2 regions of the Pedobacter sp. AC402 genome follow, and region 2 is predicted to be linked to the other one. Evidence: riboswitches for the same ligand, from Rfam matches in the RefSeq annotation. Region 2 holds a riboswitch; the other holds the start of a gene.
The links. A riboswitch is a leader RNA that binds a small molecule or an ion and turns the genes downstream of it on or off. The one in region 2 is predicted to bind fluoride.
Positions count from the first base shown of each region.

Region 1 (5,647 bases), on a different contig from region 2:
GTTTTATCATATCTGCTGATGATTATCATTATAAAAGAGCTGTTTGGCGAAATTGCTAGGGTTTTGGAGTTAAAGCACCTGTAAAAGAAGCGAAACCATGGATGCTCGGAATAGCCTGGCGGGCACTTAAATTTGCTTCCTTGTTTACCGGTACACAGCCTTCTATTACCAAAGATGCAGCAAAAAGCAGTTTAACTTTGAGTTATTACAATAATAATAAAGTAAAAACGGAAACTGGCATTAACTTTAAGCCGGTTGCCGAAAGCATAAAAGAAATTACCCAACATTTAAGATAATGCCCAAACAAAAAGCCTATTACATCATCGATTTTGACAGTACCTTTACCCAGGTAGAAGCACTTGATGAACTTGCCCGCATTTCGCTGAAGAACCACCCAGATAAAGAAGCGATTTTTCAAAAAATTGAAGATTATACCAATTTTGCTATGGAAGGGAAACTTTCCTTCTCCGAAAGTTTAGCCCAACGGGTTAAACTGCTCGAAGCAAATGAGGAGCATTTAAAACAGCTGATTAAACATTTAAAAAAGAAAGTATCAACGTCTTTTTCGCGTAATGCAGAGTTTTTTAAAAAACATGCCGACGAGGTTTTGATTGTTTCCGGCGGATTTAAGGAGTTTATTACGCCAGTAGTAAGCCAATATCACATTAAAAAAGAAAATATTTATGCCAATACCTTTGTTACCACCGGTGATGGTAAAATTATAGATTACGACCACGCCAACCCGCTAAGCGAAGAAGGTGGTAAAGTAAAGTTGCTTAAACATTTAAAATTAGAAGGCGAACTTTTTGGCATCGGAGATGGTTACTCAGATTTCCAGTTGCGTGAAAGCGGAATTATCAATAAATTTTTTGCTTTTACCGAGAACATTGCGCGCGAAAGCATTGTATCTAAAGCAGATCATGTTACGCCAAGTTTTGATGAGTTTTTGTATGTAAATGATCTTCCACGGGCAATCTCTTATCCAAAAAACCGAATTCTTTGTCTGGTAATTGGTGAAGTTGATCCTTTAACCATCTCAATCCTTAAAAATGATGGATTATCTATTCGCCATAAAACCACTTTCGAAGAGAAATATGTAAAAGATGTTGGCATAATATTGTTGGCTGATGGCGAAAAAATAGATAAAGAGCAGTTGAAAAATGCAGCCAAACTTAAAACAATTGGGTATTTGGGAAGTGCAAAGAATAAAATAGATCTTGACCTTTGTACCAAACAGGGAATCGTAGTTTTCGACGATCCAAAAAATAACCCGCGCAACATAGATTTTATTCCCAAACGCGTTGCCGATTTTATGAACACCGGAGCAACTTATTTAAGCAGTAATTTTCCAAATTTACAATTGCCAAAAATTGAGAAATCGCACCGTTTAATCCATATCCATAAAAATGTGCCAGGTATAATGGCTAAAATTAATACTGTTTTTGCCAAACACGATATCAATATTGTAAGCCAGTTTTTAATGACCAACACCGAAATAGGCTATGCCATTACCGATATAAATGCCCAATACGATAAACAATTGTTTAAATCGCTTAAAAAAATCGAACAAACCATAAAGTTTAGGGTACTATATTAATCAGGATTGTATTTTCGGGTAGTCTTTGACAACTTTACTAATAAAATAGAAAGGAAGTTGTCAAAGCGTTTTAAGCATAGTGTACTATTAATAATATACCATTGCGATAGTATTTAACAACTTTACTAATAATATAGGAAGAATTTGTCAAAGCTATTAAAATGAAGAATGATGTTTTTTAGGTATCTTGGTTTATGCAACACGCTTATGGCAAAAACCGAACATTACTATACTCAATTTGAAGAAGGGAAATTTTATCACGTTTATAACCGATCTATAGATAGGCAACCGCTTTTTAAATCAGATGCTAACTACAAGTTTTTCCTGAAAAAGCTCGACAAGTACCTTTCTAATGTTTTAAATGTATATGCATATTGTTTATTAGGAAATCACTTTCATCTGCTGATCCAGGTTAAAGAAAATTTAAAGGTCTTAGATTCAATTAGCAATTTTTCAATCCATGAAATTGTAAGCAAACAATTCAGAATATTTTTTCAATCTTACGCATTGGCATTCAATATTCAGCATGGAAGAATAGGTACGTTGTTTCAAACGCCCTTCAAGCGCGCCCAGATAAATGATGAATTCTATTTAATTAGGCTCATTTATTATATTCATACAAATCCCCAGAAACACAACCTTATAGTAAATTTTAGAGAATGGAAGTGGAGTTCGTACAACAGGATTTTATTGAATACAGATAGTAAATTAAAGAAGCAAGAAGTACTGGATTGGTTTGGCGGAAAAAAAGAATATATAGAATTTCATACAGACCTTAATAATAGTATGAGGTTTGATGAGCTTTGACAACCTTCTTTGCAATTCTTTAGAAGGTTGTCAAAGCCAGTTCCCTTAGTTTAAGAAATATTAGGACTACGGTTCCATGGCCTAGGCTTTTTATTTACATTATCCACCCCGTTCCCTCAACGCCTCTTCAGCAACAAATGTTTCGGGGCCCCAATCGTTTGTGATTGATAAATCCCGGTATGGCCCGAGAACAGGTATGCAGTAACACAGGCAAGGGCGATGTAAATTCCCGAGGAGGTTCCGAATAACTCTACACCCATAAAAATACAGGCTAACGGAGTATTTGCTGCGCCTGCAAAAACAGCTACAAAACCCATTCCCGCGAGCAATCCCAATGGCAATGGAATAAAAAAACTCAAAAAGCTACCCAATGTTGCTCCAATAAAAAAAAGTGGGGTTACTTCCCCTCCCTTAAACCCGGCACTTAATGTTAAAGCTGTTAAAAATAATTTAATGGCAAAGGTATAGTAAGCTTCTTGTTGTGTAAATGAGGCTGAAATAACAGGTATCCCTAAACCAATGTAACGCGTATTTCCAATCAGGTAAATAATGCCAATCAAAATTATTCCACCTATAAAAGGACGAAGCGGCGGATACTTAATTTTACTGAAAATCTTGGATAAACCATGGTTTAAGGCAGAAAAAGATCTTGCTGTAAGTCCAAACAATATACCGGCCCCTAATGATAGCAGCAGGTTAACCGAGTTTAGTTCAGGTATTACAGAGATACTATAATGGGTATGGCCAACGCCCCAGGCCTTGCATGCATAATCGGCAATTATTGCGGTAATAAACGAAGGTAGAATTGCACTATAAGTTAAACTTCCAACCACAAAAACCTCCAACCCAAATACGGCACCAGCTAATGGGGTTCCAAAAACGGAGGCAAAGCCAGCACTAATGCCGCAAATCAGAATAACTTTCCTGTCTCTGGCATTAAGTTTTAATAGTTTGGTAAACTGATCGGCAAATGCACCACCAATTTGAACAGCAGTACCTTCTCTTCCGGCTGATCCTCCAAATAAATGGGTAATAATTGTGCCGGCAAAAATTAACGGAGCCATCACAATTGGTATGATCTTTTTAGGCGATTGTAACTCTTCAATTAAGAGATTGTTTCCCTTTACCACTGCTGTGCCCCAATAATGATAAGCCAAACCAATACTAATACCAGCTAAAGGTAAAAAGGCAATGATCCAGAGGTGTTGTTCGCGGTAGTTGGTTACCCAGTTTAAAGTAGCCAGAAACAAGGCTGAAGCAGACCCGATAAGCCCCCCTAGTAGCGCAGAAATCAGCAACCACTTAAGTGTACTAATCAAGAGTAATCCGAAGTCGAATTTAATAAAGCGATGAACAGACAGAAGAAATCCTTCTGTTAATTTTTTAACAGGCATTTGAATTCAATTTTAAATAAAATCGTAGGAGTCATCAGCCTGTTTGGGCGGTTTTGGCGGTACCCCATCGCCTTGGTTTCAAATGTATAAAATTTAGTTATTTGTTGCAAAATCTTTATCACCTTTGTACCAGCTAACTTCAAACAATGGATTTCACACCAGAAATAAAAGACAAATTAAACCAATTACAAGAAAAGTATACCGCAATGGGGCAGGATATGGCCTCCTACCTCGATGGCCTTTTATATGCCGATTTCCTAACCTACTGGGATTATATCCATCTGGATACGTTACTCAGTTTGCAAAGCCCTAAAACACCAATTCCTGATGAAGAAATCTTTATCATGTACCATCAGATTACCGAGCTCTATTTTAAACTAGCTTTGCACGAGTGCAGGCAGATTGCTGAGCATGAAAATTTAACGGTTGAGTTTTTTACTGCCCGCGTAAAACGCATTAACGCTTATTTCAATGCCCTAACCACATCTTTTGAAGTAATGGTTGATGGTATGGAGAAAGAACAGTTTTTAAAATTCCGCATGTCGCTATTACCGGCAAGTGGGTTCCAATCGGGGCAGTATAGGATGATTGAAATCTGTGCTACTGATTTTATCCGCCTGGTTGATAAATCTAAACGTGTAGCTTTAAGCACTGCAACAATAGAAGAGCAGTTTGAAAATATTTATTGGAAATTTGGGGCAACTGAGCTGGCTTCGGGCAAACAAACCTTAACCCTTAAACAGTTTATTAAAAAGTATGCTGCTCAGTTTCTGCAGCTGGCAAAAGATCGTACACTAACTAATTTTTCGGCGCTATATCATCAATTACAGGCAAATGGAGCAGATGTTACAGCACTTGCAGAAGAGCTGCGCAAATTAGATTTATATGTAAACGTAGAATGGCCTTTATCACATTATAAATCGGCGGTACGTTATTTAGAGAAAGATCCTGTTGATGTTGCCGCAACAGGAGGAACCAACTGGCAAAAATACCTGCCTCCGCGTTTTCAAAAAAGAATCTTCTATCCTTTCTTATGGACGGATGAACAAATGGAAGAGTGGGGCAAAGGATGGGTGCTTAGTGTACTTAAAACACTCAAAAACAAAGATTAATATTATAAAAAGCTATTAAAAAAGCACGTTTTTTCTTAATTTGCGCGAAATAATTAATGATTGAATATAAGAATGAGCAGGTAAAATACTCAATCATTCGATCATTCACTCATTCAAAATTCAAATACAATGACCGAGACATTAGATATAAAAATCACGAATGCAACCGAAACCCGTTTGGCTGTTACTGATTTTTCGCAGTTACCATTCGGTAAGGTTTTTACCGATCACATGTTTACAGCCGACTTTGAAGATGGCGAATGGAAAAATTTACAGATTCTTCCTTATGGCCCCATTCCTATGAGCCCTGCAATTTCAGCACTTCATTACGGACAAGCAATTTTCGAAGGATTAAAAGCATACCGTCAACCCGACGGAAAGATTAGTGTTTTCCGTGCTGATAAAAATTTCGAACGCTTTAACAAATCAGCGGCAAGGATGTCGATGCCAGGTATCCCTGAAGAAATTTTTATGCAAGGTTTGGCAGCGTTAATCAATGTGGATGAGAAATGGGTGCCTAACCAGGAAGATTACGCTTTGTATATCCGTCCGGTAATGTTTGCCATGGACCCATATTTAGGGGTAAAAGCATCTGATTCTTATAAATTTGCCTTATTAACCACACCAACCGGTCCATATTATAGCAGTGCTTTAAAAGTTAAAATCGAAACTGAATTTACCCGTGCAGATGAAGGTGGAGTTGGCTTTGCTAAAACTGCCGGAAATTATGCCCGTTC
Region 1 covers NZ_CEEDAI010000011.1:660,095-665,741, forward strand. Annotated here, with positions in the region: gene AC0IWE_RS21860 (NAD-dependent epimerase/dehydratase family protein) at 1-59, shown strand, start outside; gene AC0IWE_RS21865 (hypothetical protein) at 102-296, shown strand; gene AC0IWE_RS21870 (HAD-IB family phosphatase) at 296-1,597, shown strand; gene AC0IWE_RS21875 (transposase) at 1,805-2,404, shown strand; gene AC0IWE_RS21880 (voltage-gated chloride channel family protein) at 2,521-3,798, opposite strand; fluoride riboswitch at 3,817-3,879, opposite strand; gene AC0IWE_RS21885 (tryptophan 2,3-dioxygenase family protein) at 3,945-4,910, shown strand; gene AC0IWE_RS21890 (branched-chain amino acid aminotransferase) at 5,040-5,647, shown strand, end outside.
Region 1: it holds a riboswitch for fluoride, as region 2 does, so the genes downstream of both, AC0IWE_RS21880 (voltage-gated chloride channel family protein) here and AC0IWE_RS15865 (phosphatase PAP2 family protein) in region 2, are expected to answer to the same signal.

Region 2 (5,647 bases):
GCTGTTTGCAATGCCCTGGTCGATTCCCTGCTGGATAATACTCGGGTTGGTGCAGAATATATCATCTCCAACCAATTCCCACTTTGTCTCCCAAAAGGCTGGTCAGCTTTTTCCATCCCTCCCAATCGTTTTCGCCCAACCCGTCTTCCAACAGGATAATTGGGTACTCTTTTAACCATCCTTCCCAAAAGCCAATCATTTCATCTGTTGTGATCCGTTCTTTAGAACTTTTATAAAATTCATATTTTCCATTATTCCACATTTCGCTGGTCGCTGGGTCAAGACAAAGGGAAATATCCTTGCCTGGAGCAAAACCGGCAATATGTATCGCTTCCATGATGATTTGGACGGCTTCCTCATTAGAACTCAGATTTGGCGCAAACCCACCTTCGTCACCAACTCCGGTATAATAGCCTTTCGCTTTTAGCAGACTTCTCAGGGAATGAAAAACAGCTTCGCCCATACGGATACTTTCCTTAAACGAGGGGGCGTTATGAGGGGCAATCATAAATTCCTGAAAATCGATGTTGTTATCAGAATGCCTTCCCCCATTAATGACATTCATGCACGGTACGGGCATTACGTAACCTTCCCTTTCCACTAGCTGCCTATACAAGGGAATCCCTTTTGCAACGGCCGAAGCCCGGGCGAAGGCGATTGAGGCCGCAAGCATCGCATTTGCGCCGAGCCTTGATTTATTCTCGGTTCCATCCAGACCAATTATATGATCATCGAAGGCCTGCTGACCCTCAAAGGATAAGCCGGTGACTGATTTGCCGACTTCGACGTTAATCCCTTTTACTGCTTTTTCCACGCCTTTACCATTATAGCGCTCTGGATCACCATCTCTAAGCTCTACGGCTTCTTTTTCACCCGTACTTGCCCCGGATGGAGAAATACCCCTTGCTGTTGTTCCGTTAAGAGTGACTTCTACTTCTACTGTCGGATTGCCCCTGGAATCCAAAATTTCACGGGCATGAATTTTAGTTAATTTCATAGTTTTTTGTTTTATATTGATTTTTAGTATTTCGGTTGCTTACAAATAATTGAGTTTCTCAAAAGATCAAAACCAGTGTTCCCCCAATGATCAGCAGGGCACCAAAGAATACTTTCAGGGTAAGAGCTTCTTTCAGGAACACCATTGCAAGTATAATAGTTAGGGCAACACTCAACTTATCAACAGGGGCGACCTGGGACACTTTCCCGATCTGCAAAGCCTTGTAGTAGAATATCCAGGACAAGCCGGTGGCAAGGCCAGATAAAAAAAGAAATAGCAGGTTATGCTTTGACAGTTCCGTAATTCCTTTAAGTTCGCCTCTGGCCATTACGATCCCCCAGGCTACAATCAGTATTACCACCGTTCGTATGGCAGTAGCCAAATCAGAATTGACATTGGTTACGCCGACTTTTGCAAAGATGGCCGTAAGGGAAGCAAAGAAAGCTGATAATAGCGCGTAGATCCACCACATAGTTTTATGTTAATTTTCCGTTATTGAATAATTCCAAAGTAAATGAGTACAAGAACCGTTGCTCCGGCAATGATCCGGTAAATGCCGAACCAGCGGAAAGAATGCTTTTGAAGATAGGTGATGAAAGAGCGGATGGCCATCCATACATCCCACCCGCACCTGCTTTACTTAAATGAATGATCGTAGTTAGATTCGGTTCATGGGAAGGGCGTAGACGCTTAACGGTGTTTTTAATCAGTCCTGAAGCAATCTGATCTGCACTAGCAACTAGTAGCGCAATGGTAATAAGAACCTGCCAAATTTTTTTGCAGAAATTCTGGAAGAGGCAATAAATAATGAAGGCATAAAAAGGAAGCCAAAAACGCTTATCACTGGCCCAGTACATGATCGTATCCCAGAATGCATTATGGTGCTGATTTATCCACAAGAACCATTCAGTTTCAACCGGCAGGACCATTGCTAACACTGATCTCACTTTGGCAGACAGACAAAGTAAGACAAGCGCAATTAAGATAGCTGCCAGCAATAAGAGTTGAGAATTTATTTTTAATTTTTTCACCTACAATACTTTGACCGGCAGATTTTATTACCTGCTGGAATTTCTATTGTAGGCGCCATCAGCTTTTGAAAAAAGCGGTTGAATCGGAAGGACACCATTTCCGTATTGCAAATATAATACTAATAAAATGATGTGCAAAATCTTAAAGTAGGTGTTGAGAATTTAATTTATCACTATTCCTCCTTATTTGAATACGAGAACCAGTTTCTTATTCTTCTACCGTTTAAACAAGCATCATATCACGGGATTAAAGCTTTTCTTAAACAAAATGAAACCGCCTGGAAATAACCATGTTATCTATATAGGAATTTTTTTTATAACCCTAAAAAATTAAAGTTATGGGATACCATGAATGGAAAAACTGTATTGATGCATGCTTAAAGTGTGCTTCAATTTGCAATCATTGTGCAAGTTCATGCACTCAGGAAGAAGACGTGAAAATGATGGCGCGGTGTATTGAGCTTGATATGCAATGTGCAGCCATCTGCTACTCTGCCGCTCAATTGATGAGTATGGGTAGCTCTTTTGCTCAAGACATTTGCCGTATTTGCGCAGATATTTGCCAGCAATGCGGAGATGAGTGTAGTAATCATCATACCCAGCATTGTCAGGAATGTGCAGATGCTTGTAAGGCTTGTGCGGAAGAATGCAGAAGAATGACAGGAGTAGCTGCTTAAGATGCCAATCACCGTGAGCATTAATTGATTAAGGGCAGCATTCTAGTTGCCCTTTCATTTTTATAAATAGGCAAATTTATTCCATTCATTTTATTTTCATTATTCCCTCATTATTTGATATTTACCAAGGTTTGAGGTTGTTCTTGGTATGTCCTTTCTCTAGCCTTAAAAAAATGGGTTTTTTAGGATATGATTCTCATAAACTCATTCCATTATTCAAATAAGAATTTCAGTTTTTGATGATGAGTACTTGATAATTCGAATTCTATGAAAATGAAGGCTAGATGCGAGTTGAGGAATGCATTAAATAATGCATGAACTTTCAATTCCCGCTTCATCAAATTATTTCAAAAAACAAAAAATACAAATTTCATTTCAATGGCGGTGTTAAATCAATCACGTTGTTAAACCGAGGGTATGTACCTTCTAAATTAAATGCAAGCTACATGGCATTTGCGCATAATTGTAAAAAAATTTAGACCAAACGGATTTCCCCCCGTTTATCCTATAATTGAATAATATTCAAGCTGATCGATGTTCGCAATTGAAACTAATCCACATGCTTATTTGGCTAATTAGATAGCAGTTTATGGAGTTCAACACTGATGTCTAGACAATTGGTGTTTTATAAATAGTTGCGGTATATCTTAATTTTAGGGAAAATTCTAAAAAGTTCGAACCGAAAAATTCAATTTAATCTATTGTAAGTGACTTATTTTCAAGTTCTTAATGTTTAAAAAATAAGAGGCATACTTTTTAGATGCCTCATATTGCCACTTAGTAGGGTCAACCCGCGGAAGTTCGACCCTTTTTGAGCATTGTGAAGCTGTGGTTAATTTTGATAAAGTTTTGAACAACAAGATGGAGGGACAGTATAGGAAAAAGAAATTATTCGATGACAATCGAAAGTAGGGTGAGAAATATCGTAACCTAATATTTGTTGATATTTTGTAACGGTTTTGTTGCGGTTTATCCTCTCATCTTTTTAGATTAATGCAGATTTTAGCGCCTATATATTTAGGTTGTTAAATTTGAAGGGTTTGAAAGTTAAGCAGGTACCAAATTGCTCTATAATTGGAGTCGTCTTGCTGTACCTGATTATCTCTTTGGGCAATATCTTTTTTTTATCCAACCTCTCCCTTTTAGAGTCCGCCCGGGGAATAAAATCAGCTGCGCAGTACAAAGGTAGCTTTTCTCCGCTTGGAAAGGATTCAAAAATTACCAGACAATTTAAGTGTATCCTTGATGAACGCAAGAAAACCGTGCTTCCTGTTTTGGAAGCTTTTCTTATCGGCGTCATCTTATTTTTGGGGCTTTCGCTTTTAGCCTCTAACCTAAACAGGTATTTTCTTGAGATCAGATACAGGATTGCCGGATCAGTCCCAATTTATATTTCCAACCAGGTCTTTCGGATCTGAGATTTATCTCAATTTTCTTTTATTGACAGGTCCTTCAAATGATGAAGTGACGACGGCCGGTTAATCACCGTGTTTCCTGTCCAAGACGTCCGTCAAATCTTTTTCCTTAAATTTTAATTTAAAGACATGATCCGTATTAAACAGATTTTCTGTTTGTTCCCACTTTTATATATGGGGCTGGAAAGCCATGCCCAAACCTCCCCAAAGCCCATCGGGATCGTTGATCTGATCGATCACGTGACCGCTTTTTCACCTTCACTGGCCGCTGATTCAGCAACAGTTGATATACGTGCCGCCCAGTTAAGAGAGACCGCGGCGAATGCCCTTCCAAATCTGAAGCTTAATTATCAGGCAGATCTGGGCTCAAACAATAATGTTGCAGGGCCATACATGGCCTTTGGTATTGTTCCTTCCAATTCCAGAGGTGTTAGGACTGAAAGCACTACCAAGGCTACACTTACTAATCTTGGTATTGTCTCCCTTGATTGGGAGGTCTATAATTTTGGTGCCTATAAAGCTCAGAATGCAGTCGCCAAATCAGAACTTGTCGTTGAACGATCCAAGTTTGCCCAGCGCCGATACCAGACAAGGGCCATCGCTATTGATGATTACCTGAGTCTACTAAAGCTTCAGGACATGCTATCCATTCAAGCAAGCAATATCAGTCGCAATGAGCAGATCAACCGTTCGATTTTATCCCTTGCCAGAAGCGGTGTGCGTCCGGGTGTGGATACCAGTATCGCAGGGGCCGAACTCTCCAAATCAAGATTGAACTATATTGAAATGGACAATACCTACAGACAGGTTCAGCTCGACATTGCAGCAATCAGCGGGCTAAATCCGGAAAGTATTGTCGCTGACAGTACGATCCTGGATCGGCTAAAATCGCTTGAGGTAAACCTATCGGTAAAGTTGACCGACAGTTCAAGCCATCCGCTGCTTGATTTCTACAAAAGCAATTATCTAAGCAGCGTTGAGAAGGAAAACCTGGTCAAAAAAGCCTATAATCCAAAGGTAAGCCTGCAAGCTGCTGCCTGGTCAAGGGGATCAAGCATTGATGCCAATGATAATTTCAACAGTCTCTCGAATGGCTTGGAATGGCAACGGGAAAATTACCTCGTGGGCGTAGGGATCAGTTATAACTTATTTGATCTGCGCAGGCGTCAGTTGAAGCTTAGGACCCAAAAGGCCAGTAGCAATTTTTACTTAAAGGAACTACAGCAGGAGCGGCTAATGTTATCAAATGCCGCCCTTCAGGCAGGCCTTGAGATCAGTACCGCGCATAAAAGACTCGATGAAATACCAAACCAGCTAAAGGCAGCGGCCGCAGGGTATCGCCAGAAGCTCTCGCTTTATAAGAACGGGCTGACCGACATCATTGAGCTCAATGCAGCCCTGACCATCCTTTACCGTGCAGAAACCGATTTTGTCAACGCAAAATATCTGTACATCCGGGCGCTTTTTCAAAAGGCTATCGCCACCAACCAAGTAGATTCACTGTTAAACACATTAAAATAATAAAGA
Region 2 covers NZ_CEEDAI010000009.1:1,162,426-1,168,072, reverse strand. Annotated here, with positions in the region: gene AC0IWE_RS15880 (hypothetical protein) at 1-75, opposite strand, end outside; gene eno (phosphopyruvate hydratase) at 62-997, opposite strand; gene AC0IWE_RS15870 (EamA family transporter) at 1,056-1,469, opposite strand; gene AC0IWE_RS15865 (phosphatase PAP2 family protein) at 1,474-2,028, opposite strand; fluoride riboswitch at 2,071-2,139, opposite strand; gene AC0IWE_RS15860 (four-helix bundle copper-binding protein) at 2,367-2,705, shown strand; gene AC0IWE_RS15855 (TolC family protein) at 4,250-5,641, shown strand.